4 regions of the Paenibacillus sp. FSL H7-0756 genome follow, and region 1 is predicted to be linked to each of the others. Evidence: riboswitches for the same ligand, from Rfam matches in the RefSeq annotation. Region 1 holds a riboswitch; each other region holds the start of a gene.
What was found. A riboswitch is a leader RNA that binds a small molecule or an ion and turns the genes downstream of it on or off. The one in region 1 is predicted to bind cyclic di-GMP.
Positions count from the first base shown of each region.

Region 2: it holds a riboswitch for cyclic di-GMP, as region 1 does, so the genes downstream of both, NST04_RS05490 (flagellar assembly protein A) here and NST04_RS01070 (choice-of-anchor A family protein) in region 1, are expected to answer to the same signal.
Region 3: it holds a riboswitch for cyclic di-GMP, as region 1 does, so the genes downstream of both, NST04_RS31570 (fibronectin type III domain-containing protein) here and NST04_RS01070 (choice-of-anchor A family protein) in region 1, are expected to answer to the same signal.
Region 4: it holds a riboswitch for cyclic di-GMP, as region 1 does, so the genes downstream of both, NST04_RS15350 (thiamine pyrophosphate-binding protein) here and NST04_RS01070 (choice-of-anchor A family protein) in region 1, are expected to answer to the same signal.

Region 1 is NZ_JBBOVT010000001.1:242,037-250,080, forward strand. Features, by position in the region: gene NST04_RS01060 (alpha/beta hydrolase) at 291-1,256, opposite strand; gene NST04_RS01065 (LPXTG cell wall anchor domain-containing protein) at 1,986-2,900, opposite strand; gene NST04_RS01070 (choice-of-anchor A family protein) at 2,876-5,005, opposite strand; cyclic di-GMP riboswitch class I at 5,088-5,181, opposite strand; gene NST04_RS01075 (hypothetical protein) at 5,930-6,307, shown strand; gene NST04_RS01080 (ASCH domain-containing protein) at 6,670-7,092, opposite strand; gene NST04_RS01085 (YukJ family protein) at 7,192-7,941, shown strand; gene NST04_RS01090 (hypothetical protein) at 7,920-8,044, opposite strand, start outside.
Region 2 is NZ_JBBOVT010000001.1:1,221,207-1,229,250, reverse strand. Features, by position in the region: gene NST04_RS05510 (ABC transporter permease) at 1-377, opposite strand, end outside; gene NST04_RS05505 (ABC transporter ATP-binding protein) at 374-1,183, opposite strand; gene NST04_RS05500 (ABC transporter substrate-binding protein) at 1,198-2,211, opposite strand; gene biuH (biuret amidohydrolase) at 2,237-2,920, opposite strand; cyclic di-GMP riboswitch class I at 3,426-3,518, shown strand; gene NST04_RS05490 (flagellar assembly protein A) at 3,594-5,243, shown strand; gene NST04_RS05485 (aldo/keto reductase) at 5,272-6,246, shown strand; gene hcp (hydroxylamine reductase) at 6,346-7,998, opposite strand.
Region 3 is NZ_JBBOVT010000003.1:1,284,786-1,292,829, reverse strand. Features, by position in the region: gene NST04_RS31575 (fibronectin type III domain-containing protein) at 1-1,012, opposite strand, end outside; gene NST04_RS31570 (fibronectin type III domain-containing protein) at 1,038-5,201, opposite strand; cyclic di-GMP riboswitch class I at 5,215-5,316, opposite strand; gene NST04_RS31565 (MFS transporter) at 5,402-6,619, opposite strand; gene NST04_RS31560 (hypothetical protein) at 6,701-7,246, opposite strand; gene NST04_RS31555 (DUF350 domain-containing protein) at 7,377-7,796, opposite strand; gene NST04_RS31550 (endonuclease MutS2) at 7,828-8,044, opposite strand, start outside.
Region 4 is NZ_JBBOVT010000001.1:3,515,270-3,523,313, forward strand. Features, by position in the region: gene glpK (glycerol kinase GlpK) at 1-679, shown strand, start outside; gene NST04_RS15335 (3-oxoacyl-[acyl-carrier-protein] synthase III C-terminal domain-containing protein) at 760-1,752, opposite strand; gene NST04_RS15340 (hypothetical protein) at 1,892-2,242, opposite strand; gene NST04_RS15345 (carboxymuconolactone decarboxylase family protein) at 2,394-2,774, opposite strand; gene NST04_RS15350 (thiamine pyrophosphate-binding protein) at 2,826-4,469, opposite strand; cyclic di-GMP riboswitch class I at 4,586-4,682, opposite strand; gene NST04_RS15355 (methyl-accepting chemotaxis protein) at 5,185-6,435, opposite strand; gene NST04_RS15360 (helix-turn-helix transcriptional regulator) at 6,509-7,462, opposite strand; gene NST04_RS15365 (SDR family NAD(P)-dependent oxidoreductase) at 7,597-8,044, shown strand, end outside.

The DNA.
Region 1 (8,044 bases):
AAATTCGAACATAGCATTCCGATTCACACTGGCGCGGCCACGGAGCCGCAAGGACAAAAGAGAGGTAGGGCTTTTGTCGTATTGGAAGGATTTCTCTCGCCACACGGCTGCTGGAAATAACAAGGAATAACGACACCCGTTTCGCTCACAAACGGCGGGGGATTTATATACCGATAAGACATGGTTTGCTGCTTCCCTGTTCTTCAGGGAAAGGCCCCATGTGTGGAACATAATTAGCGCCCGATAACCGCTGTCAGCGGATATCGGGCGCGTCTACGTTCTAGGGACTTTTATCTTACAGATGCAGCGGTAACCGGGCTGTGTACATAGCGTTCTACGAATTCGCCTACTGTGCGGATGTATGTGCTTTTATCCGTATCGTAGGATAGGCCATGCCCCGCTCCATGCACTACCAGTTGCTCCTTCGGACTCCGGCAGGCCTCATACAGCTCATTCATCATCGCATAAGGCACGAACTTATCCGCATCTCCGTGGATGAACAAAATCGGCACCTTGGCCTTGCGTACCTGTGTCAGCGCAGACGCCTCCCCGAAGGAATAACCGGCCTTCATCCGGGTCACCAGACTGGCTACCGGCACAAACGGGAAGCTCGGCAGATGGTACATCCGCTTCAGCTGATAGGACAGCTGTGCCTTGACCGAGGTGTAGCCGCAATCGGCGACAATCGCCTTGACCTGCGGAGGAAGCTCCTCGCCGGACGTCATCAGCACCGTGGCTCCGCCCATAGATACGCCATGCAGCACGATTTGTGCGTCCGGACCGTTCTCCTGCAGGACAAATCCGATCCATTTCAGATAATCCCGGCGCTCCGGCCAGCCAAAGCCGATATAATCTCCTTCGCTTTTCCCGTGTCCTCTGGCATCAGGCAGCAGCACATTATACCCCAGATTCTCATAATAGTTCTTAGCGGTCGCTCCCATATCCTTGGCCTTCCCGGAATACCCGTGGGCAACAATGACCGTCCGTCCGGCAGCACGCTCTGACGCCAGATAATAGCCTTGCAGCCTGAGGCCATCCTCAGACACCAGCTCCACCTCACGGAAGGTCTGCCGGGATATCCACTCCGCCCCTTCTCCCCACGAGGCTCCAGCCACCGGCGGCGGATCGATCTTAAGGTCTGGGGTCTTGGCCAGGAATTCCTTAGGGGCCCGCTTAATGGCTACTCCATAAAAATAGAATCCGGCATAGCCCACCCCTGCGGCCACCACGATCAGCACCACAAGCAGGGTTATCATCCACATCAACGTTCCTCCTTCAGTAAGCAACCATTCCCCAGCCAGGGAACTGCTTAGTGTAATTTGAGCCTAGTATAGCACGGGAGTAAGGCCAACTGAAAATTCAGCCGGGGCTAAGGCAAGATTCAGTCGAACCTCTTTCTCTACAGTAACAGTAACGGCTCATGTATGAATTACGGCGACGCTTGGGAGCACGCTCCGCTGTTTAAGTATCAAAAGGAACAAAAGGCTTGCGGTATCGCCATTGTAATCGGTTTTTCGACCATATTCGGTTCCACACGCCTCTGCCTCATCGAATGTAATCGGTTTTTCGACCATATTCGGCCCACACGCCTCTGCCTCACCGAATGTAATCGGTTTTTCGACCATATCCGGTTCCGCACGCCTCCTCCGCACCGAATGTAATCGGTTTTTCGACCATATCCGGCCCACACGCCTCCGCCGCATTGAATGTGGTCGGTTTTTTGACCACATTCGGCCCACACGCCTGTCCATGTGTTCGGTGAAATTAGCGAAGTCATTCCTATTACTGATCCAGAATATAGTCATCCTGCCGATGCTCCAAGACACTTATCCCCAACTTTATGCACAACTTATCCTCATTGGACGTAAATCATAATTTCCTGAACAACGAAAAAAGGGCTGCTCCAGGAGAACTTCTTCTCCGAAAGCAGCCCTTGTCAAATTACAGGGTCATCGTTTGTTTATATAAATCTCAGTTCCGGTGATTCACTTACGTGTGCTGTTTCTGGTGGTTCTTCTAAGAATCAAGCCCAGACCCGCGAGTGCCAAACCGGCAAAATAATAAGGTGCAGGACTGGATTCACCCGTCTTCGGCAGAGTTCCATCCACAGGCACACCGCCTAGAGGAACTTCATCATCAATAAGGACTACATCGGGTGCCGGTTCCGTTGACGGTGTTGGCTCCGGTGTTGCTGCTATTGGCGCAACTGCTACAACCGGTGTCGGCGTTGGGGCCGGTACTGTGGTAGCTATCGGAGTTGCTACAGGTCCAAGCGGCAACGGATCATCATTCACAACCACATCATTACTCACGATAAATCCGATGATCGGAGTCGGCGTAGGCACTGGAGGGAAACTGAACGGCGGCGATGTTGGCGCTGGCGTTGTTACTGGTGTCGGATCTGGCGTTGGTGTCGGTGTTGGCTCTGGTGTCGGTGTTGGTGTCGGCGTCGGTGTTGGTGTCGGTGTCGGCGTTGGTGTCGGCGTTGGCTCTACCGTCGGTGTTGGCGTTGGCTCTACCGTCGGCGTTGGTGTCGGCTCTGCCGTTGGCGTCGGTGTTGGTTCTACCGTTGGCGTCGGCGTCGGTTCTACCGTTGGTGTCGGTGTTGGCTCTACCGTCGGCGTTGGTGTTGGCTCTACTGTCGGCGTAGGCGTCGGTTCTACCGTTGGCGTCGGTGTTGGTTCTACCGTTGGCGTCGGCGTCGGTTCTACCGTTGGTGTCGGTGTTGGCTCTATCGTCGGCGTTGGTGTTGGCTCTACTGTCGGCGTCGGTGTTGGTTCTACCGTTGGTGTTGGTGTCGGCTCTACCGTTGGCGTTGGTGTCGGCTCTGACGTTGGCGTCGGTGTTGGTTCGGCCGTTGGCGTCGGTGTTGGTTCTACCGTAGGCGTTGGTGTCGGCACCGCTGTCGGCGTTGGTGTCGGCTCGGCCGTCGGCGTTGGTGTCGGCTCTGCCGTTGGCGTTGGTGTCGGTACTGCCGTTGGCGTCGGTGTCGGTGTTGGCACTGCCGTTGGCGTTGGTGTCGGCTCTGACGTTGGCGTCGGTGTTGGTACCGCTGTCGGCGTTGGTGTCGGCTCTGACGTTGGCGTCGGTGTTGGTACCGCTGTCGGCGTTGGTGTCGGCTCGCCGTTGGCGTTGGTGTCGGTACTGCCGTTGGCGTCGGTGTCGGTACTGCTGTCGGTGTTGGTGTCGGTACTGCTGTCGGCGTTGGTGTAGGTTCTACCGTTGGTGTTGGCGTAGGCACCGCTGTCGGCGTTGGCGTTGGTGTTGGCACTGCCGTTGGCGTTGGTGTCGGTACTGCTGTTGGTGTTGGTGTCGGTACTGCTGTCGGCGTTGGTGTAGGTTCTACCGTTGGTGTTGGCGTAGGCACCGCTGTCGGCGTTGGTGTTGGCACTGCCGTTGGCGTTGGTGTCGGTACTGCTGTTGGTGTTGGTGTTGGCACCGCTGTCGGCGTTGGTGTTGGCTTCACGGTCGGCGTTGGTGTTGGCTTCACTGTTGGTGTTGGCACCGCTGTCGGTGTTGGCGTCGGCTTTACCGTTGGTGTTGGCGTCGGCTTCACTGTTGGTGTTGGCGTCGGTTTCACTGTTGGTGTTGGCGTCGGCTTCACGGTTGGTGTTGGCGTCGGCTTCACTGTTGGCGTTGGCGTCGGCTTCACTGTTGGCGTCGGCTTCACGGTTGGCGTTGGTGTTGGTTTCACAGTTGGTGTTGGCGTCGGCTTCACTGTTGGCGTTGGTGTTGGTTTCACAGTTGGCGTTGGTGTCGGCTTCACTGTTGGTGTTGGTGTCGGCTTCACTGTCGGTGTTGGCGTCGGCTTCACTGTTGGTGTTGGCGTCGGCTTTACGGTTGGTGTTGGCGTCGGCTTCACAGTTGGCGTTGGCGTCGGCTTCACTGTTGGCGTTGGCTTTGGAGTTGGAGTGCACACAGGTGTAGGTGATGGTTTTATGGTCGGTGTTGGTTTCACTGTCGGTGTCGGTGTTACTGTTGGAGTCGGTGTTACCGTCGGTGTTGGTTTCACTGTCGGTGTAGGCGTTACTGTCGGTGTTGGCGTTACTGTCGGTGTAGGTTTCACTGTCGGCGTTGGTGTAGCCGTTGGTGTCGGTGATGGACTAGGTGTCGGCGTTGCGGTCGGCGTCGGACTCGGCGGCGGCCCCTCTCCCTCGTACATTCCAAGGTGCATCTCAACCCCGCCGCTAAAAAATTTTGCAATCAGGGTCCCGTACAGCTCTGCTCCGGCATAATGAACATCCGCTTGGGGGGCGAGAATACTACCATAGAAAGAGGTATAAGCGATATTCACCTCAGAAGCCTCGTAAAAGTTGAACAACACTTGACTGGCTCTGCCGTTATTCATTGCAAAACTAGGCACATTGACTGTAGACCCGCTAATATTAATAATCAACGTAGCGTTCGGGGCAATGTTAAACTGGATATTATTTGTTTTTGCCAGAGTCGGGGCATCCAGATGAACAACATTGAAGGCATCCGGCGCATTTATGGTTAGTGTCCCATAGTTATTGGCTACCGATTTCGTATCGGCCAAGGCCCCATACTCTGTAGATCGGGAGATCAGCATCTGCTGCTCGGCGGCAAAATCAATCGGGCTGGCATTTTTCTTCCCGCCTTTGATGTTGACACCAGGCTCATTGGCGGTAAAGCTATCCCCAAATACCACATTTCCATAGATCTCTCCACTGCCTGAATGTACAAAATTCTTGCCGGCCACAAGTACATCCGTCGGCGCAGCATCCCTGTATGCTCTGGCTACCCCGTAACCTCCGGTGAGGGTAATGTTCCCTGCCGCTGCCAGGCGGCCTTCAATCTGATCATTGCCTTGCGTAAAATCCCCGAGAATAAAAGCATTAAAATTCCCTGCGATTCCTAAAACCGGTGTTGGAGTATACGGTACCCCTGAAGCTGCTCTAACATCTGTCCCCCACGTAAAGGTACTGGATAAGGTCAATAGGCCCGCCATTATGATGGCGGCTGTTTTACGTACTCTTTTTTTCAATAGTCCACACCTCCTAGTTACTATTCTATGAATCTGTCACGCGACTATAACAACAAAAAAGACCGCCACGAAGGGTTAGCTTCACGGCGGCCGGACGACCTTAGCCTCAACTTATAGAGACAGTAGATTCCTGACTTTGCGTCCCGTTCTTTCGATACGGTTTGCGTTTGTACATGATTTCGGTATGAAATTGTGATTTGCTTATGTAAATTCGTTGTTGAGTCTATGACATTTGTTACTTTTGTACTAATTTCAGTTTATCCGCTCGCCCACCCTATTGTCAATCCATTCCCAGTATATTTCTTGAAATTATTTTCGCGATGACTCCTCATTTAACCCTTGTACCATAAGGGTTTATGGGCGAGTCTCTTTTTAGCCGCCGACGAAAAAAGTCGAGAAATCAGAGAATTGGCTGCAGCCGTTTATCTCTCTTCTCTATAATTATATGAATTTATATTATTAAAATTTGATGCATTTGTCCTATTTTATTAGTCTCACCCCGTCTCGGCTTACTGTCCGCTCCTATTCAATGCAATTTTACCTATTTGCGGGCATGTCAGCTCTAAAAAAAGTGCCGCCCATAGGGACGACACCTGCTAATAGAATTCATATATTTTGAATAAAATGTCGCCTAGGCAGACCCGAATAGCTGAATCCAGCCAATCATCGATACCCATAGCGGAACACTTAGAATGATCCCGAATACCAAACCACGGCGGAGACTTCCTTCATGACTCATTGCCATTCTCCTTTGAGCTGATTTATTTTTCAATCTTTATTATTTCAATTTTAATATATAATAATTCGTTCTATTTTTTTGTGAAAAATATCACATTATTTAAGTTAATTTATAAAACCCATTGATTAATTTTTGAAAGGTGAGTTACAATGCGAATATACGTTCTCTTCAAGGAGTTGAGAGGGATGCACAGAGCAGAGAGCCAGGATAACCTGCTGGTCAAATCCTATATTTTGCTGCCGCTTATTCTATCCGCCTTCGAGCGCGATGCTTCTGCTATATCCTCAGAGCTGCGCACGCCTGCGCCTTATCTGGAGGTGATCCAGAGGGCCGTCCATGCCGCTTCTGCCGATCTGCGGGAGACCCGTGCCGGGATGCGCGCCCGTGGTCTGAAGGTCTATGAACAGCAGCGGCTGGAGGCGGGCGTTGAAGCCAGATTCGTCTGCAGGGGTTATCACGAGCGGATGCTGCTGCTGGATGATGTGATTGCCGCCCAGGCCACTCTGCATATGCGCAGATATCTGGGTATGGAGAAGACGGAGCAGGGCCCGAAGCAGAGCTAACAAAGAAGCCTGCCGCAAGCGGCAGACTTCTGCATGAAATGATCACCCGGATGCGGTTACATTAACAACGTCCAATACCCTAACGTGCCGCATATAACCACCACAGCTACCGGATACAGGATTCTCCGGCTCACCTGATCCCGGAACGCAAGAAACAAACAAAGCATACAAAGCCATGCAATTAGAAGGCTTCCCATCTATTATGCATACGCTCCTTCCCGGCATTTCTGCCCCTCTCCAGCGGTAGACCGCCTCAGAGCACAACTATCCTTATATATAGGAAGATTTCCCGCCGAATATCCCAATTATACCAGCTGATAACCAATCCAGAGCAATTTTTCTTCAAAATGCCGGCAAGAAATTCACAATTCCTCTTCCAGCACAGGATATTCCCAGAAACCCAGACGTCCCTTAGCAGGTATAGGATGTACCAGCGGAACAACTTCCTCCAGCTTCCAGGCATACCTTCCTTCGGCATAATTGCCGAATACATATTCATTGCCACCCGGCCAGCCTTGCTGCGCAAGCTCCGGCGTCACCTCACAGCAATCCGCAAGGCGGCTGACCGCAATGATCCTGCCGGTTGGCAGATTGTCCGCAGTGTAGCCGTGACGGGCCAGCAACGACTGATACGGCTCCGTCCGGCAGATCGCCTTATTCACCTGCATCCCGGCATGAATGGCTAACTCCCCCCGGTAAGCGGTCCGCCAGCTCCGGGTTTCGATTTGTTTTTCTCCCAGCGCAATTAAGGTGGCCCACGGCTGGCGAATGGTTAGGCATTTCATAGGTGCAGCTTGCCTCCTTATCTTGATCAACTTTTTACTAAGAATTACTATGGCCTCCTATGGGAAAGAATAATAGCTATGAAGGAGGACTGATGAGCGATGGGTAACGGATTAGATCAAGGGTATGGGGTATTAAAATGCAAATTATCCAATGAGAATACCATATATAAGCTAGGCTACAAAAACAATCATATCCAGGTGCTGGTTGACGTTGAAGACGATGACCACAAAAAGTATAGATTAGCCATCAACATCCAATCAAGCAATAAAGCCGAGCATTTACCGGAAGACACTGCCAATCAGGTACTTTATTATGTGGGCGAAGATTTAAAATCGGAAGAAACAGCCCACTGGCTCAAGCTTGAGTCCGGCTTCACGAAGATCACCAGGGAGAACCGGAGCCTTGCCCTTGACTACATCCGGGGAAACCTCGTGATCCCTAACAAGATGGTGGCTCTGCCTAATACAGGCGGGAATGAACTGGAGGACAGCGATCCTCACAATAATCTCTATGACAAAATAACCTCTTACATCGAGGAAGCACACAAGCAGAGGGCCACCCTGTATGCGTTCGGCGAACCTTGGGGGCCTGTGGATAAACCCGACAAATACTTCGGCTTCTCTCCTGGACAGGGCGTTCATAATATCCACATGAATCAAGGCAATGCGGGCGGGTACGCCCGAGAAAATGGTACATGGCAGGACGGCGGAGTGCTTATTCATTTCCAGAACACGAACAGATGGGTGGCTATCTTCCTGGCCTTCCAATCCCAATCCTGGTGTACTAACGACCAGGGAGATGCCACTAAGCCGGTTAGTGAATGTAATCATACCAATGCTTTGTCATGAGCCAACACCATCGCATTAACCGCTGATACGATAGCCTTGGCATCCAACTGTTCATCCAGCCTCAAATGAAGTTGTAAGGTAGCAACTGGTGAATGGTTAGCAG
Region 2 (8,044 bases), 980 kb from region 1:
ATCAGCATCGAAGCGATTACCTTCGAGGTATATCCGGTTCCCAGCCAAACGACCAGCAGCGGGGCCAGCGCCACCAGCGGCGTAGTCTTAAGGGCAATGGCCAGCGGGAACATTCCCTTCTCCATCGGCTTGGAATGCACGAAAATCACTGCGGTAGCCAGGCCGAGGATATTGGCGAGAATGAACCCGGTCAGGGCTTCACCCAGCGTAACCAGCGTATGCGACCAGAGCGAGCCATTAATAGCCGAGACTACCTGTGTAGGTGCAGGCAGCAGATACATGGGAACCGCCAGAAGACGTACAGCCAGCTCCCACAGCAGCAGGAAGCCGAGCGCAAACGTAACCGGGTACAGGGTGTCTTTGATTTTGACCGTCATAGATGCTTCACCCGCTTTCTCAGTTCCTTGACAATCCGGTGGAATTCCGGCAGCTCTTCCATGCCCGCTTCACGCGGGGAGGGCAGCGTCACCGGAATGATATCCGTCACACCGGCAGGCCGGGGAGACATCATCACGACCCGGTCCGACAGCAGCGCGGATTCATGAATCGAATGGGTAACCATTACAATGCTGCTTAGACTGGTCTCCGGGCTCTCCCACAGCCGCAGCAGCTCGAAATTCAGCTTCTCCCGCGTCAGCTCATCCAGCGCGCCGAACGGCTCATCCATCAGCAGCACCGTCGGATCGGCCGCCAGAGCCCGGGCAATCGCCGCCCGCTGCTGCATCCCGCCGCTGAGCTGATGCGGAAAGTGGTTCAGATAATCCTGAAGGCCGACCAGGCGCAGGGCACTTTCTGCTTTTTCACGTGCCTCGGCTTTGCTGAATTTCTTCTTCTCGCCCAGCTCAAGCGGCAGCATTACGTTCTGCAGCGCACTGAGCCACGGCATCAGGACCGGCTTCTGGAAGACCATGCCCAGGGACAGATCCGGGGAGGCATACGCCACTTCTCCACCGGCCTCCGGACTTAACAATCGCAGCATCAGCCGGAGTGTTGTAGATTTCCCGCAGCCGCTCGGTCCGAGAATCGAAATGAACTCATTGCGGTATACGTCAAGACTGACCTGATCCAGCACAGGCACGTTGCCGAAGGAAAGAGAGCAATTGCGCAGGGAGAGCATCGTTTCCCGGGTACCGGGATGCTGCGCGGAGGCAGCATCCAGCTGTTCTTTGATCGCTGTTGTCATTATCGGGTCCCTCCTTATTTCAAAAACTCGTTGGTGAACAATCCGCCGATGTCCTGTTCCTTTTTCACAAAGCCCAGCTCGACCAGATTCTTCTGCAATGTCTCCCAGGACGCCTCGTCCATTGAGCCCAGCGGAAGCTTCTCCGGATCAAGCAGCGGAATGCTGGCCTTCATCATATTGACCTCATGCTTCAGATCCAGCTTCTCGCCATATTTCAGACCGAATTCCGCTGCCTCCTCCGGATGCTTGACCGCATAATCCCAGCCCTGCATAGATGCCTGCACGAAGCTTGCGACCATCTCCGGGTCCTTCTTAATAACAGACTCCGTAGTGAACAAGGTATCGGCATAGAAATTGATGCCATAGTCGTTCGGATCAATAATATTCACTTCCTTGCCTTGCTCCTCTACAGCCAGCACCTCATTAATGACATATCCGGGCCAAGCCTTGACCTGACCGGTTAACAGCGGACTCAGATCATATTTGACCGGCATCTCTTCAATTTTCGAAGGTTCGATGCCCGCACTTTTCTCCATGGCACGGAAGGTCAGCTCTTCGTTTCCGCCCAGCTTAATGCCTACCTTTTGCCCGATAAGATCCTCCATTGTCTTGATCCCGGACTCTTTGAGCGCGAACATGACGAACGGGGTTTTGCGGTAGATCGCAGACAATGCTTTGACCGGGACGCCTTTCTCTCTGGCAATGACGACCTGGTCGGCACCGGTAACTCCGAACTCCTCACTGCCGGAAGCTACCATCTGCACAGCCGGGAAATCCGAGCCCCCCGGGCGGATCTCAACATCCAGCCCCGCTTCTTTATAGAAGCCTTTTTCCACTGCGGTATAAAAGCCGGCAAACTGCGCCTGATGAATCCACTTCAGCCGGAGCACCACCTTTTTCAGCTCGCCTGAGCCTTCTGCTCCCTGTCCTTCGGCCTTTCCGGCATCCGTATTGTTACCGCAGGCGCTCAGGAGCAGCATTAGCGAGGTTAACAGCATCAGTGCTTTCGTTCTGGACTTGTTCCACATGGTAATTCCCCCGTTTATGAATGATTTAGTATTGCTCCAGCGCCTTCAGCACCGCTTGCGAATCACTTACACTGCCGAACACCCCGCCCTGCATTTGAACCATATTCAACGCCGCCAGGTGATTCGCTTCATCCGTCGCTCCCGTGCAATCCGCAAGGATCAGACACTCGTACCCCCGGTCATTGGCCTCCCGCATCGTGGTGTGTACACAGACATCGGTAGTAATACCAGTCAGAATCAGATGGGTAATTCCTTTATTCCTCAGGATCAGGTCCAGGTCCGTTGCGTAAAAGCTCCCTTTGCCCGGCTTGTCTATAATGTACTCTCCGCGGGCAGGCGCCAGCTCCTCAATGATCTGCCAGCCGCGCTCCCCCCGTACGAGGATTCGTCCCGCCGGTCCTTCGGAGCCGATCTCAGCCCCGATCTGGCGGCTGCGCCACCGTTTGTTCGCCGGCAGATCCGACAGATCCGGCTTATGCCCCTCGCGGGTATGAATCACGGTGAACCCTTCGATGTCCCGGATACGTGCCAGCAGCCGCTGAATGGGCTGAATCGCCCGCGCCGTTAATGAGAGATCATAACCCATTCTCTCGACGTAACCGCCCTTGCCGCAAAAATCCGTCTGCATGTCGATAATCATCAGCGCTGTCTTCGCCGGGTCCACTGCCCCGTCATAAGGCCAGATGTAAGGTGTTGCTGCAATCTGCATGGTTTATGCTCCTCTCCTGATGTCGCTATCTCTATTAATGTTAGTTTAGTTAACATTAACTCGCGTTTCTTTGGTATGAGTTAGATTATATTACAATGAATTTGCGATGTCTTCGGTTTTATTACGAAATAATACACTGAATGTTTGTGTTTATTTACATAGTTAACACATACATTACATAATCATTCGCAATACTGCTTATTAAAAAGGAACACTCCGGGTTTTGCCAAGCCCAAGGTGTTCCAACAGTTGAATACCCGCATTTCTTCTCATCTTCCTCTTCCATAAGCTGTAAGCGCTGGGAAACCAGTTTTTTTGTCGAAATAGAGCTGCATATTTCGAGTTTTTTGATAAATAGGCATAATATAGTTGAAAAATAGCTCTTTAAGTACTAGAATTAAGCTTGTTTGCAGAAGTTAATGACGCATAAGAACTATTTATGATTCTTTTTGTCGATTGCAGTCGATCACAATTCATCACCTCTACAGGATGTATATCATTGATCTATTTCTAAAGGCAAACTTCCCGAAAGGGCAGGACGCAAAGCTATGGGCCTAAGAACGCCAGAATCCGCGTTTACGGTTGCCAGGCTGCCAATAGAGACCACTTAAGCCAGCTGTTCAGGAGGAAGACTTCCGGGCTTGATGATGTTCTTTTTCTGTACGAATTGCCATTGATCATACGAAAAAGTGAGGTTACAACCATGCCGCAGCAGGATATCGAACCAAGCCGATATGAATTCGTAGAGTCCCTGATGCTTGAACGTAAAGGTCTCCTGGATTCATTCTCTGTGGAGGGCCGGACTTCTGACGGGACAACTGGAGATAAGAATGGAATTATCCTCGTGCAGGACAACCAGATATTCATTACTCCCCCGCTCCCCGGAGGCGCTCCCGCCCGCATTTCTGCGATCCACCCTGTTGTCCTGAAGATCAACTGGAAGACCGTTACAGAGCCAACCGAGGTGACCAAGTCAGATTATATTACCTGGGAGATCTGCGAGAAGCCGCAGTATGAAATTACCGTATCGCCTGACAAGCTCAAGGTCCACTTCACTTTATACCGTGCAGAGAAGTACGCCTGGAATCTGGTTAACTGTCCCGCCGCCTTCGAGGCGGTCGTCCGTGCCCAGCCCAACCCGGCGGTGCTGCTGTCCACGCTCACCATAGAACAGATTATTTCTTCACTGGACAACCGTTTCATTCTGCGCAGCCTGAACATTCCCGCCCTGTACGCGGAGCTGGAGAATCCTACATATCTTCCCGTATGCATCGCAGAAGGAAGAGCTCCGCTGCCCGGCAAGGAAGCCCGGCTGGAATTCCTGCTGCCGGAGCATACACTGGAGGGGAACAGAATGCTTGGGGGACAGGAATCCCCCGCTCAGAAGCCTGCGGAACCCTTGGAGTATCTCCGTTTCCCGGGAGCTCCCTTTACCTTTGCAGGTGAGGTCTTCGCCCGCAAACTGCCGCCGGAGGAAGGCATTCCCGGCCTCGACACAGACGGAAGGGTTCTGCCCCCTCCCCCGCCGCAGGATATCTACTTTGCTGCCGGCAATCATGCCAAGCTCCTTCCCTGCGGTAATATCGTAGCCAACCACACAGGCAGACCCCGCATCTGCGGAGGAAGCGGCAGCATCCGGATCTGCGACTTCCCTCCGCTCTGTCTGCTGACCAGAGAGATGACAGAGCCTGCGGGCGACGTTATGTTCGCAGGCGACATTATTGTACCGGGAGATCTGGAAGGATCTGTACGGATCGAAGCCCTGGGGAATGTGTACGTCTATGGCGATATCCGCCAATCTACGATTATAGCCACCGGCAGTATTTATGTTAGCGGCCAGGTTACCGGCAGCGGCCTGTACGCCGGATATGCCGGGGTACAGCAGCATCGTCTGCACAGCCTCGCAGGACTGCTGCGTATAGAAGTGGACGGACTGCGTGAGGCGGCACGCCAGCTGGCCAAGAACGTAGAGTCCCGGCAGCAATCGGTGAATTACGGTCTGGTGGTCATGCTGCTGCTGGAGGATAAATACAACCACCTCGATAGCCTGATCCGCGATCTTGAGGCTACCCTGAGCCGTATGAACGGAGAGTTCGGCTCCGGCACAGACCCGCTCCGGCATATGCTTGAGGTGTTCACCCACCCGGGGCAATTCACCGGATACATTACGGATAGTGTCCTAAGCAGCTTCTCCAGGCTGCTCCTCAAGCTGGGCGAGGAGATCGAACTGCTCGAGGAGGAGCATGCAGTAATTAATCTCGCCCGTTCGCAAGGCAGCCGCCTGGAGTCCGGCGGCAAGCTGCTTGTGCGGGATTCTTGTTAAGTACTACTAGATAAGGAGAAGTGAGAGCATGCGATATAACCGTCTAGGCAATAGCGGCCTTCAGGTGTCCGCCCTGGGTCTTGGAACCAATTCATTCGGTAAACGGGCAGATCAGGAGACCTCGGTCCGCATTCTGCACACCGCTATGGGTCAGGGCATCAATTTCATCGATACCGCCAATATCTATGCCGGCTCTGAATCGGAGCGGATCATCGGCCTTGCGCTTGAGGGCAGACGCCATAACGCAGTGCTGGCGACCAAAGCCGGATTGCCGAAGCATGAGGGACCCGGCGGCAGCGGCTCTTCGCGCCATCACCTGATGCAGGAGCTGGAGGGCAGCCTGCGCCGGCTGAAGACTGACTATGTGGATCTGTATCAGATCCACACCTTCGACCCCTACACACCGCTGGAGGAAACGCTGCGCACGCTGGATGATCTGATCTCCGCAGGCAAGGTGCGGTATATCGGAGCCTCCAATTATGCCGCCTGGGAGCTGATGAAGGCGCTTGGAATCAGCGAAGCCCGCAGCTGGGCGAAATACATCTCTATCCAGTGCAGCTATTCGCTGGCTGACCGCACGCCCGAGGCCGAGCTGCTTCCGCTCTGCCTGGATCAGGGGCTGGGCATCATCCCCTACTTCCCTCTGGCGGGCGGTATCCTTACCGGCAAATATGCCGGCAGCGGCAAGGCCCCTGCCGGCTCCAGAGCAGAGACCGATCCGAACTTCCGCCGCTTTCTTACCCCGGAACGCATCTCGCTCGGGGAGCAGGTTCAGGCCATTGCGGAAGGGCTGGGCACCTCACCTGCGGCTCTATCCCTGTCCTGGCTGATGAACCGGCCCGCCGTCTCCACGGTGATTGTCGGCGCGACTACAGTAGAGCAGGTCCAGCATAATTTGCAGAGTCTCTCTGCTTCGCCGGATGCGGAGGTACTTGAGCAACTTGACCAGGCTAGCGCCGCCTTCCGCACCGGCGAGCCGTTTGCGGTCTACCGGCTGCCATAAGCGCTGACGGTAACGTTCATATCTATACACACAAAGCGAGCCCCCGTATACATATACGGAGACTCGCTTTTGTGTTTTTTGGCTCATATTGAATTTGTATTATACCGCAGCGATGAACCGCTCCATATCTTCCTGTACGGTAGTAATACCGCCGATACCAAAGGTATCTACCAGAACCTTGGCTACATTAGGCGACAGGAAGGCCGGAAGCGTAGGGCCCAGATGAATGTTCTTCACGCCCAGATGCAGCAGCGCCAGCAGGACGATCACCGCTTTTTGCTCATACCAGGCAATGTTATAGGAGATCGGAAGATCGTTAATATCCGCAAGACCGAAGACTTCCTTCAGCTTAAGCGCTATAACTACAAGAGAATAGGAGTCATTGCACTGGCCGGCATCAAGCACGCGCGGAATTCCGCCGATATCGCCAAGCGCCAGCTTGTTATATTTGTATTTGGCACAGCCTGCGGTAAGGATCACCGTGTCACTGGGCAGCTCTGCTGCGAAGTCGGTGTAATAATTCCGGCTCTTCATCCGTCCGTCGCAGCCGGCCATGACGAAGAATTGCTTGATCGCGCCGCTCTCTACCGCTCCAACCACCTGATCTGCCACATTCATTACAGCCGCATGGGCGAAGCCGCCGACAATCTCTCCGGTCTCAATCTCTACCGGAGCACTGCAGCTCTTGGCCTGCTCGATCAGAGCTGAGAAATCCTTCTCACCATCAGTGCCTGCCGCGATATGCTGAATTCCCGGATAACCGGTGTTGCCTGTCGTGTATAGCCGGTCTTTGTAGCTGTCCTTCGGCGGTACAATGCAGTTGGTGGTCATCAGAATCGGACCGTTAAAGCTGGCAAATTCCTCATTCTGCTTCCACCAGGCATTGCCGTAGTTGCCTACGAAGTGGCTATATTTCTTGAAGGCGGGATAGTAGTGGGCCGGCAGCATCTCACTGTGCGTATACACATCCACTCCGGTACCCTCGGTCTGCTTCAGCAGCGTCTCCATATCCTTGAGGTCATGACCGCTAATCAGAATACCGGGGTTTGTACCTACACCAATATTGACTTTGGTAATCTCAGGGTTGCCGTAGGCTGCGGTGTTCGCACGGTCAAGCAGGGCCATTACATCCACGCCGAACTTGCCGCATTCCAGCACCAGGGCTGTCAGCTCGCCGCCGCTCAGACTGTCATCCAGGGCAGCAGCCAAGCCTTTTTCCATAAAAGCATGTGCGCCCGCTTCATAGAAGCCCAGCACTGCGGCATGCTCCATGTAAGCAGCCATTCCCTTCAGGCCATAGGTCAGCAGCTCGCGCAAGGAACGGATATCCTCATGCTCCGTAGCAAGCACGCCCACCGTTGCCGCCTTCTCCATCAGCTCTTCATCGGTCACCGCATTCCAGTTCGCCGCGTCATGCTCCGATAAATGGGCCATCACTCCGGCATCGGCCACTCTGCTGCGCCACAGGTCCCGCAGGGCCAGTCCTTCCCGAACCTTCGCCGTGAAGAATTCCGGCACAAAGTTGGCATTGGTAATCGTAGCGAACAAGCTCTCTATAATGAATTTCTCCGTTACCGGATCGGTGATCCCCAGTTCGCGCCCGCTGCGCGCGAAGACGGCAATGCCTTTGAGTGTATATACCAGAAGATCCTGCAGATTCGCTACCTCACTAGTCTTGCCGCACACCCCCTGAATCGTACAACCCGTCCCCTTAGCTGCCTCCTGACACTGGAAACAAAACATTTCGCTCATTACCTGAATCACTCCTTATCATTATTGGAACCGCTCTGTGCCTCGC
Region 3 (8,044 bases), on a different contig from region 1:
ATATGGAATCTGCGGCTGTTCCCGATATCTGAACCTGTGAGTCTGAAGAAATAATATTGATATTTCCAATCACCGGAGGGGATTTATCTACAAAGATGGTTACAGAATTCTGAGTGGTGACTTTTCCGTCATTGGCTGTAAAGCGGATGGTATGGCTGCCTTCCGGTAAAGCTGCTATGTTCAATGGATTAAAGGATACATTTTGAGTTGTAGCTGTATTGGTTATCGTCTTACTTTCCCTTGCAGCTGCCTCTGAATCTATATAATATTTCAGCTCTAGCGCATCACCATTCGAATCTGATACCCCTATTACAGGAATGAACAGGGAGCTTGGGCCAAGCTGCTGTCCGTTGGGTGTTGGTATGGTAATTGTAGGGGCTGCATTGGAGGTAAGGTTCTTCTCCGGGAGATACTCAGATAGTGAGTTTCTCCATCCATTAGAAGGCTCATATGGCCTATGGTTACTATCCCCTGCATATACCCCAATACTGATCTTTGTTGGAATTCCACCAGTCAGTTCTCCCCCATGCTGCACAACAAAATCACTTGCATTGGATATAAATGTGTTGCTGGTAGTGAAATTCCAATCCAAATTTTCTACACTTGTATGTGTATAGTACTCTGCACTTGAACCATTGCTCGAATTACTCGCATAAACAGCTATGTCCAAGTATCTTGTACGTTGATATCCATTGTCCCAAAGGGTTCTTGAGCCTGAAGTCATAACGGCTGCATGGTCCAAGGCGATATCGTAGATCATTTGTCTTGTTGATAGATCAAAGCGAATATTCTTGAGCGTAATTCCTGGCATATCCAACGTAATTTCCGCAATATTACCCATGTCCGGAACATATTCAGCCGTTTTTATGAAACCATCGAAGTGGAGATCTGCAAAGCTAATAATATTAGACTCCCCTGCTGCTTTAACCTGTGATCCCCCTGGAAATAGAATCAACGTAACCATTAAAAAAACACATAAAATAGATATCCATCTTTTCAGCATATCCTTCATAGTTCCTCTCCTACCGCTATTAAATCTACTCTATGGTATAGGTTACTTTAGTAAATTGATTCGTCTTCGCATTGAAAATAATCGTGTTCATCGCAGCCTTATTGCTCATTTGTACGCTGAAGACAATTTTCCCCGGTTCAAACTGGATTACATTCACTGGTGTTCCTGCTATACTGCCAATCTCAAGCTCTATGTCCGGGGTCTCTGCGCGCAAATCCATGACTTCAAGATCATTGGCATTATAGGTGACTGTAACTCTGCGCTCGGATTTGTCACTTTTATAAGGGATGATCATTACAAAATTAAGCTGAGTATCCTTTTCCGGCTTGATCGTTACTGCAGGAGTCGTTGTTTTCTTCAAAAGCTCTGACCAGTCGCTGGTGGCTCCTGCATTCTTAGCCCGGACACGATAAGCGTGCATTGTATTGGGCTCAAGTCCGCTGTGTGTGTATTCCAACTGATTGGAATTCGAAATCACTTGTCCATCTACTTCCAAATCATAGCCGGATGCACCATTCACGGAATCCCAGGCAAGCTTGACCGAATTCACAGTAACTTCGCCTCTAAAATTCTTAGGCACCTCTGGTGCTGTAACCCCAGTTACAATCGTAGTCCATTCACTCCAATCACTTACGACCTGAGTGTTCTTGGCCCGTATCCGGTAATTGTGCTTAGTGTTTGGCAGCAATCCGGTGTGTGTAAAAGTTACCTTGCTACCATTGTCTATAATTGTACCGTCCGCTTCAATTTCATAGCCGGTGGCTCCCTTAACGGAATCCCAGGATAATCGGATTTGATTGCTCTTGGTCTCAGTCTTTACGTTTCCCGGAATCCCGAGTACGGTTGAAATCGTCAGCGGTTCGCTCCATTCTCCAAGGAAGCTTCCCTGCTTCGCTCTGACCCGATAATTATGCCAGGAATAGGGTTCTAATCCAGTATGCTTATAGGATAGCGATTCTTCGTTATTCAGAACTTCACCATCTACCAGGAGATCATAGCCGGTCGCACTCTCTACCTTATCCCACGTAAATTCAATACTTGTATTCTTGGCTAAGGCCTTCAGATTAGAGGGTTTGCCGAAGGTAGTGGTTGCAGATACGTATCCGCTCCACTCGGCAGCTCCCGCCGCATTTAAAGCTCTTACCCTATATTTGTGGGTGGAGAAGGGTGCCAGCTTCTTATGGATGTAGAGGTTATCCGTAACATTAAGAATGGTTGCCCCATCCAGTTCAATATCGTAACTTAGCGCACCTGCAACTATGTCCCAAGTTATTGTAATTTCGTTGCTCTTCGCTGAAGTCTGAATATTAGCAGGAACGCCGGCATGAGTGGAGTAAACCATCGTTTGGGTCCAGCTTCCGACTCTCTCATCATTCTTCGCCCGCACTCTGTAGGTATGCTCTGAATTCAATGCTAGCTGTGAATGTGTGAATTCTAGCTTCAATTCATTATCCAGAACGTCTCCATCTACCTCGATGTCATACCCCGTTGCTCCGGTAACTGGGTCCCATGCCACATGCACAGAGCTTCCTTCCACTTGTGCTGTAAGATTCTGCGGAACTCCAGGCAAAGTATGCACGGTGATGGTATTGCTCCATTCACTGATTCCATCATCGTTCTTAGCTCGTACACGATAACTGTGCTTACTGTTAGATTGGAGACTTCCATGTATATATGAATTATCCAGGATGTTATTATTTACGGTTCCGTCTACCTCCAAATCATAGGAGGCGGCTCCTGATACAGCATCCCAGTGCAAATGAATTGACTGCTCGTCTGCCGTTCCCTGCAGCTTAGAAGGTACTCCAACCAGAGTAGTCTTCGTAACCACTTCACTCCATGCCCCTGCTCCGCTGCTGTTCACCGCCCGGATTCGGAATACTTTGGGCATGTTCGGATTCAGATCAGTCTCCTGGTAAGTTAGCACGGCTCCTATATTCTTCGTACTGTTATTAACCTCGATTTCATAACTGGAGGCACCGATGACCGGCTCCCATTCGAGAGTAATGGTATGGCTTGTTGCATTCATTTGAATATTCAGTGGTGCAGCTGGCAAGGTCCAATAAGATGAAGTGATTGACCACTCCCCTTTGATGTCGCCACTGATTGCCCGGATACGATAGAGATGTTCAGTTCCCGGACTAAGCTCCCCCTTGGAAAAATCAGGTTCACTGCCGAGGACAGTAACCTCCTTATCGAATTCCACTTCATATCCATCTGCATTAAACAAAGCAGGCCAGTTCAATGTAATGGCTGAGTCTGTTGCACTAGCATTTATTGCTGGTATAGAAAAAGGTCTTAAAGATACAGAGGGAATCACTTCACGGGTCTGTTGCTCGCTCTCCCACGATAAGCTGGCCTGAGGATTCCCCATATCATTAGCGTATTCCATCTTCAGGTCATATTTTTTCCCCGCTTCAAGCTGGATGGTGCCTTGCTCCACATGCTGCTTCGTTGTCCAGGCATCCACCAGGAGCTGATCATTCACCCAGAGTCTGACTCCACCTGACGTTCTGGCGGAGAAGGTATATTGATCTGTATAGTTAGGTTGAATTTGCCCTGTCCATCTTACTGAGAAATGCTGGTCTGCTATCCCCGGCACACCCAGAACAGGTGGGCCAGCCAAAGAAATAGATTCATCCACCTTCACGGCCTTCTTGCCCGTAAAATCATTGCCGCTGTAATACTCGGCCTTAAGGCCCGACAGAACATACTTCAACAATGTACGTCCAGCTTGCTCATTCCCCGTATGTATTATAGGTCTTTGGTTCGAGATGACATTTCCGCCTACTGCAAATAATCCGCCTGTGGTGATATTAAGATGATTATTCACACTGACGTTGTCCCGGACAAACAGATCTCCCTGCGCTACATTTAGTTCTGCCCTTGAATTATTGGAAACCACTTCTCCAATAGACATTTCTTCGTCTACATTCATAGTTACCATAGTATTGATATTCATATTGCCTTGTACTACTATCCGTTCCGCGGATAGATCGAGCGAACCATTGTTATAGACCAAAGAACCTGCAAACAATTCATTATCTACATGTACATTGGAATTATTATTTAAATGCACCGTCCCCTGTACCCATAGATTACCTAGATTCTCATCTGGTACAGGGTTGATAACATTAACATCCAACTCCGTATTGGCATTTAATCCTCCACGGAGGATTAGCGACCCGTACACCGTTACATTCAGCTTCCGGTTCGTATTCATGCCGTCGACGATTACAATGACAGGCTGTTCTGCGCTTCCGAACGTCACGCTTGATTCTAAATTCAATTGTCCGACTGCAATAATTGCAGGCTTCTTGCCGCTGGAGCGGATAGAGCTTTGAATAGCTTCAATATCCGAATTTCCTATTGCCACTGCATGTTGGCTAACCTGCTGTATTTGTTGTTCAATAGATTTTATTTGTTCGCGGATATGGCGGGAGATTTCTACCTGCAGGCCGTTCACCCTAATAAAAGGCGGAGCGTTGTGTATGTTGGTCATGCTTCCCGATAGAAGAACTTTGTCACCAACAACCTTATTGGGTTCAAAGGGCATACTTATTTGAGGCGGTATCAAGGCGGGAGTGTATGTATTAACCAATGAAAGTTCTATGCTATTGAGAGCCGTCTCCATTCCAGCAGCATTGATTTGACTTAACGTGAGTCTTCCATCTTCGACAGCAACCTTCTTCTTGACTGTTCTATGCTGCCCTGCTTCAAGAGTGAGTCCGTCCATCACTTTGATATTCTCAACAGAAAGGGAGTTGTTGCTGCTATATACAGAGTCACCTACGGTTACCGAGACTTCATAAGTACCATTGTCTAGTGCAATTTCCCATTTTCCATCCGGATGGATTCGTGTAAGGCTACTTATGCCGGAGTCATCGTATGTATCTCTTGAGACTGTTGCATCGGTATGATCCATGTTCCAGCCGTAGGAGTATTGGTTTTTGACGCTAAAAACGGCTCCAGAATCTGCAAGCTCTCCGTCCTGTACAGGGGCTTCTTCGGGCTGAAACCGGATCCTGAGAATACTGTCCTGTGCGGAAATTTTCATCCCTGAGAATTCTACAAAAGGTGCAAGAATTTGAGCCAAAATGATAAAACACAGTACCTTACATATAAAGCTTTTCCTATTTGTCATAAAAGACCTCCGCTCATTTAACACTTCAATTAAAAAAGGGCGCAAAAAAACCACCGGAAAGAGCGGCCCGGCTACCATTCACAGATGGGTATCTCCCGCCCTGTGGTAAGGCCCGTGGCTTTGCGTCCCTGACTTTCGTACAGGTTTGCCTTTTTAGTTCTAATGGTTAAATTCATGCGAAATCATTTTGAATTCACTTCAAATACAATCTGTACTTACCTTGGCAATAATACCCTATATTTGAATCATATAATATTGTTATTTCTGTGAACATTTAAACCCAGCATCTTCCGCACCACCACCCAGCTCCCCAGCGGCGCCGCACCTAGCAGCAGCATAAGCAGCGTAATGGTCTGCGGAGATTGGTCCAGTGACAGCACGGCGATGAAGATCAGCAGACCAAGGAGGCGGCCGCTCATCAGGCTAAGCTCTCTTAGCACTACCAATTCCACGCGTTTGCCGGCGCTCTCCTCGGACACTCCCATAAGGTCGAAGCTGGTGGACAGCATCGGCAGCATGTAGAGCGGCAGGCAGAGTGAGGTCCCGATTCCCATGATCAGGAGGGTGGTAAAATTCACCTTCCACAGCAGCGGAAGAAGGAAGGCGATGAGCAGCAGACTGCCTGCCAGCATACCGCCGAGCCGGGCACGGGGCTTGAACCATCTGCCGGCCGCATAATAGCTGATCAGGGAGACGGCGGAGGTCAGCAGGGCGAACTGTCCCAGCTTGCTCTCCTCCTGTGCAGCAATGTAGACGAGCAGACCGATCAGGAAGGAGAATACGCCTTCCCGGATACCCTGGAACACTAGCGCCGCCGCAACTGGCCGCCAAGGACTGCGCCTGCGGGTAAGCTCGCGCCAGGGCTCCAGCCAGAGATAGGCTTCGCCGCGCGGCCGTTTGCGCAGCCAGAAACTTAGCACAGCAGCCACCCCATAGATACATAAAGACAATATGAATACCATACGGTAGCCTTGTCCGCCTTGCCAGCGGGAGATCATCCAGCCGGACACCCAGGGGCCGGCTATTCCCGTCAGGGAACCCAGCAGACCCATCCACCCGTTATAGAAATCGCGGTTCGCAGCGTCCGTAATCTCGAAGAAAACAATGTTAAATGCCAGCCAATACAGCCCGATGGATAGCCCGAGGACCCCACCCAGCGGCCAAATATAATGCACTGCTTCTTCGCGAAGCCACAGCACCAGCAAATAAAAAAAGCCCGATACGGCAATTCCCAGCCGCAGGGCATTCATTTTGTTATGTTCTTTCACCCACTTGCCGCCCAGCCAAAAGCTGAGACCCACGGCAAGCTGCTGGGCCACGGTGAACCAGCCGATCATGGCGAAGTTCTGCCGGCTTTTCCACAGATATACGTTGAGGAACGTCCCTGCAAGCACTGTAGCCAGAAGGTATAGCCCGCCTACAGCCAGCAGCAGCGCCGCCTGTCCCCGTTCTGAACCTCTCATGCTTAACCCTCCCTGCTCGTCCTAAGACACTTCATCTATAACTAACATGTCCAGACGGCAGGGAAAGCATGAATCCGATATTTATTCGGCTGCGGTGCTGAGATTGCGGACAAGCTGGATACGGTCTTCCTGCGCCAGACTGTGCTGGACATGGAAGCAGGAAGGGCATACGTACAGATTCAGCGCGAAGGGAGGCTTCAGCACGGCTGCGCCGCCCAGCGCTTCCGGCGTTGCCGGGGTGAACCCGTTCACCTGCTGCGTACCGGAGTGAAGCATCAGCTCATGGCATTGCGGACATTCCGGCGCTTCCAGCTGGGCAGCCAGAATTGCCGAGACCTTGTCCTCATAACGCTTCAGGTCATAATCGTCACCGAACTGGGTCAGCGTCCCCCATACAGGCACCACGCTATCCTTGTCGTCGTCATCCCACAGATTATCGTCGCTGATCTCTTCTTCTCCGGAAGCTTCCGCCGTATCCGGCTCTTCATCCTCCAGATCCTCTGCACCTATTGTCACTGTGCGGTAACCGCTAAGCTCGTTGTTGCAATGAGGACAGGTATCCTCGGGTCCAAACTCCTCATCCCATACAATCTCGGTATGGCACCATGGGCAAACTGTTGTCTCCATCTGTATAATCTCCTTCGCTTACTCACATTCGGTTCAATTCACCGTTAAATATATAATGCCGGCCGCTACAAAAGCCAGGGCTGAAAAAAACAGAATCCGAATCAGCAGCTTCATCTCCCTGCCCCCTAATTCAGAATATGGCCGCGCCGATAACATAGGACAAGGATATGGAGAGCAGCATGGCTGTCAATCCTACCGCCCGGTTATCCGCAGCAATCTCTTCATCAATTGAAAAGACCGGAGTAAAAAACTCGAACAGGAAGTAAGCCAGCAGCAGCAGCAAAAAGCCTACAACCGACCATTTCATCGTCTCATAGATCGATGCCCCTGCTTCAATGCTGAAGCGTAAGATGTTGCAGATTCCGAAGATTTTGCCTCCGGTTGCCATAGCTACGGCCACATTCCCCTTGCGGATTTCTTCCCAGCAGTTGTATTTCGTCACCATTTCGAAGAAGGACAGAAAGACGACCAGCCCCAATATGGCGACAGTGAAGTAGCCTAGCAGCGCCCCCAGCGGATGTTCCAGCAAAAGATCAATATTATCCTGCACTCTTTTCCCTCTTTCTGCCGGACTAAGGGCGTTACTCCAGTTCAGCTACCGTCACACCCGCGCCGCCTTCATTGTAGTTCCCGAGCCGATAGCTTTTGACATGCTTGTGCTTGCGGAGGTATTCCTGTATTCCTGTCCGCAGGACTCCCGTCCCCTTGCCGTGGATAATGGAGATCTGCCCCAGATTGCCGAGAAAAGCTTCGTCGATGAAGCGGTCGGTCTCCATAATGGCTTCCTCCAGGTTCGCA
Region 4 (8,044 bases), 3.3 Mb from region 1:
ATCCAGTCACGGCCTGTTGACCACGGTAGCCTGGGGCATGGGCGATGATCTCTATTATGCTCTGGAGGGCAGTGTGTTCGTAGCTGGAGCGGCTGTACAGTGGCTGCAAGAGGGGCTGGGGCTGATTGTTGCGCCCGCTGACTCGGAAGAGAAGGCCAGCGAAGTGGATGAGAGTGAAGGGGTTGTGGTGGTACCGGCCTTTACCGGACTGGGTGCGCCTTACTGGGATATGTATGCGCGTGGCGCCATATTCGGCTTGACGCGGGGCACCACCTCTGCCCACCTGGTAAGGGCGACGCTGGAATCCCTGGCCTTCCAGTCCCGTGATGTCATCGATGCCATGCAGAAGGACGCCGGCATGCCGCTCACCGGCCTGAGAGTGGACGGGGGGGCGGTGCGCAACAATCTGCTAATGCAGTTCCAGGCCGATATTCTGGGCAGCGAGGTGACACGTACAACCTATGCCGAGACTACGGCACTTGGTGCTGCGCTGCTCGCCGGACTCACCTCCGGGGTATGGACCCGTGAGCAGCTGGAGAGCTTCAACACCGCTGAGAAGGTATTCTCGCCGCAGATGGAGCCTGAAGAGCGGGAACGCAGATACGGCGCCTGGCAGGATGCTGTGTCGCGTACGATGGGCTGGGAGAAGCATGAGAGCAAGCACGAAGGCAGACTTTAAATATAAGAACAAAAACGGCCCGTAGGCAGAGACTCTGCTGCGGGCCGTTTTTTTACGCTGGAACAATATGAACAGTATGATTAGTACTCCATTACAAATGCGACATTCTGCCATCCGGCGCCAACGGTCCAGAACAGGACCTTGTCTCCGCGTTCAAGCTGCCCGGTAGTGACGGCTTTGTGAAGGGCGATGAACGGGCTGCTGGTCGAGGTATAGCCGAACTCATCGCCTATGTAGACTGCGGCCTCAGGGTTAATGCCGGTTTTGCCGGAGACAGCCTGGATGTTCGGAAGAGACAGCTGTGAGAAGCAGGCGGCCTTAACCGATTCAGGGGCAATCCCGTTGTTGCTCAGCAGAATGTTAATCGATTCGGAAGCAGCGTCCACGCAGATGGAATCATCGAACGGAATGAACTTCACATTGAACTCTCCTGCGGCAACACCGGTGCGTCCGAGCTTAGCCAGGCCTTCTGCCGGGAACAGAGAGTTGCCGTACACACAGGTGTCTGTCTGGTAGATAGAGTCAATGAAGCCGACCGAATGCTCATCGCGCTCCAGAATGACCGCCGCAGCGGCATCACCGAAGTTCGCGTAATATACCGGATCATTCTTGTCCGCATGAGGCGCCACGTAATCAGAGCCGATGACCAGAGCGCGGCGGATTCTCGGGTTCGCCATCATCTGGCGGCTGACCTGCTCAACGGAGGCGGTCATTCCGGCACAGTTGGCATTGCTGTCAATACAGATGGTATGCGAAGCCCCGTTAATCAGGCGGTGAATCATCAATGAGTTCGTAGGAAATATATATTCAGGGGTCTGGCTTGCATAAGCGATCAGGTCAATGTCAGGGCCGGTAAGACCGGTCTTCTCCAGAACATTACTTGCGGCTTCAAAAGCCATTGTCAGGGAGTTCTCATCCGGGCTGTCGATGCTGTAGCGGTTTTCACGGCCCAGAGTAGCCAGCAGTCCGCGGATATCAATACCTTTGTCATCAAAATGCTGAATGAAAAACTCATTGCCGATTCTTTTGTCTGGATGGTAGATATCAATGTCCTTAATGCGAATCCCCGCCATAGTACAGACCTCCTAAAGTTTTGTTAGCTATACTTCTCACGAATCTGCTTCTTACAAAACTCTCTTCCGGCGTTAGCAGCCAGAACAATGAATGAATATGTGCGTTTCATGCTGCGGATTTTAGTTTAAATTGTAATTGTTAAGCTTGTACGGTTGAAGTGATCTCTAGGTTCTCAAGTCCGGCTTTGCGGCCCAGACGTGCCAGCTGCATTTTGAGGATCGGGTTATTTTCAAGGGTAAGACTCACTTTCTGGAAGCCGTCAGCCTTGAACATGATGAAGCAGCCTTCAAGCAGCGGTACAACATCAGGAGCCGTTACATTCAACTTGCGGCAGTCGATCTCTAATGCATATTCAGCAGGGCTGATCGGGTTAATGGTCTGCTGGTAAGCCTGTATAGATTTGAGCCCGTCCTCGTTAGAAAAAGTTCCCTCCAGCTCAATATTGATTACTTTCTTCGCAGTGTCTGTCTTCAAAATAAATTGTCCCATGTTGATCTCTCCCTAAGTGTAATTTGTAATACCTCCAAAACCTCATTTCTGCGACTCTATTCGACAAAATCGCAATTGGATTTGGGATATTTTGCCTTCATTATAACCAGATCATACTGAAATGTGCAATCAAAAGTCGAAAATTGTAGATTTATGAAGATTTTTCTTTGATCTCCTCCAGGGTATCCAGCAGCACATTAAAGGCTGAAATCACCCGGGGGGCACCGACGCAAGGAGTTAGATGCAGCAGCACCCCCTTGATCTGCTCGATGGTCATGCCAACGCGGAGCGCCATTACATAATGAACCCCTAACTGCTCATATTGCCCCATCGTAATCAGAGACGAGATCACCGCGATCTCTTTCCAGTCAGAGCCAATTGTGGTCCGCTGAAAAATATCACCATAGGCGTTGCCCATGATATACTCGGCTAATTCCGGGAAATGCTCTTTGATCGGAGCCAGGGCTTTGGCCCCGTAATCTCCTGAGAGATCAGTGAAATGATCGAGTCCGCTGTTCATGTTCTGCTTCATGCTTTTGACCTCCTGACAGTAGGTTAGAAAATGTGTGCGAATACGGCTTCCTTACGTAAGATCCAGCGTGCGGTGAGCCGTGGGAGGCATCTCATCACGGTCAGTCAGCAGCTCAATGACAGAGGTCTTGTTAAGCGCGATAGCCTCGCGGATTGCGGCGGCGAACTCCTCCTGCGTCTCACAGCGGAAGCCGGCTGCTCCCAATGATTCGGCGAATTTCACAGCATCCATCGGAACCTCGAAGATCGTACCGTCAATCCGGCCGGTCGTTTTCTCCATGCCCTTGAGCGCCATATCCAGCTGCATATTGTTCACCACGATGAAAATCACCGGAATATCCTTGCAAACGGCCGTGTTTATTTCAGCACCGAGCATCATAAAACAGCCGTCACCGGTTATACAGAAGACGGTCTCTCCGGGAGAGGCAGTCTTGGCGCCGATGGCCATGCCAATTGAATTGCCCATGCAGGCAAAGTAGGCATCAAATATGAAGCTGCCGGGCCTGCGGACATTGAACCATTTCACAGCATTGAACCCATGGCTGCCGTCATCTACGAACACGCTGCTGTTGTAGGGGATTTGTTCGCTCATCGTGCTCATTACCGAAGCCAGAGATAGTCCCGCCAGCACGGGCAGCTCGTCATTGTAATCATTGGAAATATTAATTTCATGCTTGGTGACCGCAGAGGGGTCCAGCTTCTGAAGATACAGTGCCAGGTTGTCCCTTAAGTCTCCGCCGACAGCGATGGTGGATGAGGTGAGTATTTTGCCGACAAAGGTTGGATCTACATCGAACTGGATCAGCTGCTGCGGATGATTCTCCGGCTTCAGGTTACAGATAGTCATATCGCTGAGACGGGAGCCCAGAACAATGAACAGGTCGCTGTTGTTCAGCAATTCATCGCCGTGCGGGGAGCCGCCGACGCCGACAGGACCGTGGTAGAGCGGGTGATCATAAGCTATGGCGCCTTTGCCGCCTGGAGAGGTGACTACAGGAATGTTGAAGGTTTCGGCCAGCTGCACCAGTTCCTGATGGGCCCCGGAGCGGTTGACGCCTTTACCGGCAATGATCAGAGGGCTGACGGATTGATTAATCGCCGAGATGACCCGGTCATAGTTCTGATAACTGACTAGTCCCTCGCGCTCCGGCAGAACAATCCGGCATTCCGCGAGCCGCTCTGTCTGCACATCAAACGGAATGCAGAGATGGACCGGACCTTTCCGGTCACCGAGGGCGATGGATAGGGCATGGTTGAAAATCGTGCTGAAGTGATCGCCGCGTTCAACAAGCTTGCTGAAGAGGGTGGCCGGCCGGAACATATCCGCCAAATCAGCCAGATAAGAAGTGGAATCCTGGCATTGGGGAATGCCCAGCTCCTTGATGGACTGATGGCCGGTGATGAAGAGGACGGGAAGATTATTGGCCTTGGCATGCGCTGCAGCGGTGAGCAGATTCGTTCCGCCCGGACCGGAAGTGCCGAAGGCTACCCCGAGGCTGCCGGTCTTCAGAGCATAACCGCCAGCGGCGAAGCCGGAGCTGGATTCGTGCCGGCCGGGGATGAACTCTATGCCGTAGTCAACCATTTTCAAAGCGATGGGGCAAATAGATTTGCCTATGATTCCAAAAGAATGAGTGACTCCCAGATTGTGCAATGCTTCCGCCATATAATCTGCAACTGTCTTCAGAACATCCACCCCGCATGTTGTTATTTGTATAAGTCAGCAATAGAAAACCTGTACTCAATATTGGAGCACAGGTCTGTTGCACGAATCACCATAATCAAACGCGAAACCTAAGGCGTTCACAGTTTTTCAGCAACCTGGCTGTCATGATCCCACTTCAGAAATGAGACTGTAGATCCATGGCTTTGCGTCATTCCCTTTCGGTGAATTTTGCCGGTATGCGGTTATAAATCAATCTTTGGAGAATTTTCCTTTACAATATATTCCTAGCTCCTCTTTTGTCAATAACCCCAGTGAGAAGAAACTCGGAATTTGGCGAATATTCAGGAGTTGAAATGGCTAAATATTTGGAATTTCAAACTTTTGAAAATGGTTGTCCCTGGAAGACTAAAGTCTTAAAATGCAAATGAAAATTTCGGGCCCTTATTATGGAGAGTAAGCACAAAGACTCATTACAATCCTGAGGTACTGCAAAATGTTAAGAATTCGCTAGATATACAGCATTGCAAAATTAAATGATAGGACTTAAGTAACGGATATGTGAGCTGTTGACTTATAGACAAGCTATGACAATAGAACGACTATAGTAAAGAAGTGCAAAACACATTTTTTACCCTTATGCACAATTTCAACAATTTGTGAATATTACATAACAATCTGATTTTTGCATAGAAAAAGAGACACCACCCGCAGTATTTCCGCAGGCGCGTGTCTCATTGTGCCGGAGCTAGAATTTGAAAATATGAATTGTTTTTTGCAGGTTGAAGACTGCGGAGGTCATCTTCTCTGTCTCCTCAGCCACGGATTGCAGCGCGTGAATCTGTTCGTTCATCGCTGCGGATACCTCTTCGGTCCCTGCGGCGGTCTCCTGGGTAATGGCTGAGATATTCTCGATTGCCCCGGAGATCTTGAGTGCGCTCTCCAGCATAAGGTCACTCTCTGCGGAGAAGGAAGCGATCTGCTCGGTTATGTATTGGACACTATGCACAATTTGAGCAAAGATGTTAGCCGTTTCTGTTATCATCTCATTCTGTACCTGAACTACCTCTTCGTTAATGGCGATATTATCGATGGCCTGCTTGATATCCGCTTCAATGCTGCGGACCAGTCCGAACACCTCTTTGGTGGAAGCGGTGGATTCCTCGGCCAGCTTACGGACCTCCTGGGCAACAACTGCGAATCCCCGGCCATGCTCGCCTGCGCGGGCAGCTTCAATAGAGGCATTGAGCGACAGCAGATTAGTCTGTTCGGCAATTTCGGTAATCGTCTTGGTTATCATCGTAATGCCGCGTGCGTTCTGCGATAGGGCTTCAATCGTATCCGCCACCTTCTGGGTAGCCTGGATGTTCTTGCGCATGCCTTCGGCTTGGGTATCCACCGATTGCCGTCCCTGTTCTACCAATTCCAGCGTATGTACAGACCTTCTATTCATTTCCTTGGTGGAATTCGTATAATTGGAGACCTTGATTTCGATATCCTTGATCGATTCGGTCATATCAGCGATATCCACCGAGATTTCGTTAGCACCTAGAGCCAGTTCATTGGAGGAGGAGGCCACCTGAGCCATTACAAACTTCAGGTTCTGATTCTTGTCTTCAATCCCGCGGCTGGCGTCCATAACCTGACGGGTAATCTGTGAGGCATCGGTGAGGATTTTTTTGAGCTTGTCAATCATGGTGTTGAAGGAGCGGCTAATGTCGCCCATGGAGCCATTCTCGTCGGCACGGCTGGTGAAGTCGCCTTTGGCAATCGTGTGCGTCACATTGGAGATATCCTCAAATGAAGATGTAAGCGTTCTCTCAATGAAGCGCGCGAGCGGGTATGTCAGCGCTGCCAGGACGGCGACAAGAATAATGCCGACGAGCAGCCTGTCCATCAGGATTAGCGTGATTAAGACAGGGACAGCGAATAAAGCGGCCACCAAGTAACATCCGGTGACGATTTTTTGTTTCAACGGCAGCTTGTTCATCCAGTCCATAATGTAAAGTCCCCCTATAAAGAATAATGTGTATTGTAATATTATAGGGGATACTAGTGCATTTGGTCTATTATTAAAAATCGTATAATGCTGCCGCTTCCCGCAGAGCCGAAGCAACCGTATCTGCAAGCTCAGGCGGTGCGGTCACTTTGATGCCTTGACCCAAGGACAAGATGATCCGGCACGCAGACTCCGGCGTGTTGAACTCGGCCTCGGCCCTGATCCAGCCAGGGGCCTCAGAAGGCTCCTGGTGCAACAGGGCGACGTATCGTTCCCGCTGCAGCTCCTTCATCGTGTGGTCCCTGACAAGCAGGCTGGCGGGATACCGGGGCAAGGCAGACTTGAACGCGGCGGTGGAGGTCTCCCAGTACTCAGACAGGACGAAATCCTCAGGCTGCTCAAAAGACTCATTTGTGACTTTGGCCTCAGTGATTCTGGAGACCCGGTAGGTCCGCAGCTCGCTGTCATGCCCCGCGACCAAGTACCAGACGCCGCGCTTGACTACCAGTCCCAGCGGTGCAACCAGCCGCTCGGCAGCGTCCTCCCCGCGCAGATAGGTGATGCTCACCCTGAGGTTCTCCCATAAGGCTTCCTGCAAAGCGGGTAGGCAGGGATAGGTCTCCCCGGAGGAATGCCACCCGGCTCCGTCGATGTGAATCCGCTGGCTGAGGAAGCTGAAGGGGGTTAGGGGCTGCCTGGTAGCAGCGGCCTGCAGCTTGCGGGCGGCCGAGGAGAATTCCTCCTGAATGCCCAGAGCGCGCAGAATCGCCGGATCAGCGGGCACCAGCAGCGCGGCAATCTCCTTGGTGTTCATTCCGCTCAGCGAATTCCGGTAGCCTTCCGCCAGCTTCCAGCCGCCTTCCCGGCCGCGCTCCGCCAGCACAGGAATGCCGGAGAAGCTGAGCGCCTCCATATCCCGGAAGATCGTGCGTTCGGATACCTCCAGCGTTTGTGCCAGCTCTTTGGAGCTGATTTTCCCGCGGCTCTGTAAAAGTTGAACAATAGTGATCAGGCGATCCGCTCTCATTCAGCTGCCTCCCTAAAATGTATTATTTATATATGTCAATGGTTGTCATGTATAAGGTATATATTAGACAAGAGTACGGATTAACGCAAATGATCTTCTAATCCGGGCATGATAGACGAAAGGGAGCGGATCAAATGACTAATTTGCAAGGGAAAGTGGCATTGGTAACAGGAGGGAGCAGGGGGGCAGGCAGAGGCATTGCGCTGGAGCTGGCGAAGGCTGGCGCCTATGTATACACTACAGGCAGGAATGCCGGTATGCCGCAGGCACACGCAAGAACGCTTGAAGGGGTGCTGGCTGAGATCCGCCGGTTAGGCGGGGACGGAGCCGTGATCCGCTGTGATCATACGAATGATAGCGAGACAGAAGCTGTAATCCGGCAGATTAGCACAGAGCAGGGCAGACTGGATATTCTGGTCAATAACGTCTGGGGCGGCAATAGTCTCGCTATCGGGAATGAACCGTTCTGGGAGCAGCCGGTGCAGCATTGGGATCATATGTTCACTGCCGGGGTCCGGGCACAGTTAATGACCAATTATTATGCTATACCTCTAATGCGCAGCGAAGGAACGGGGGCGGGTA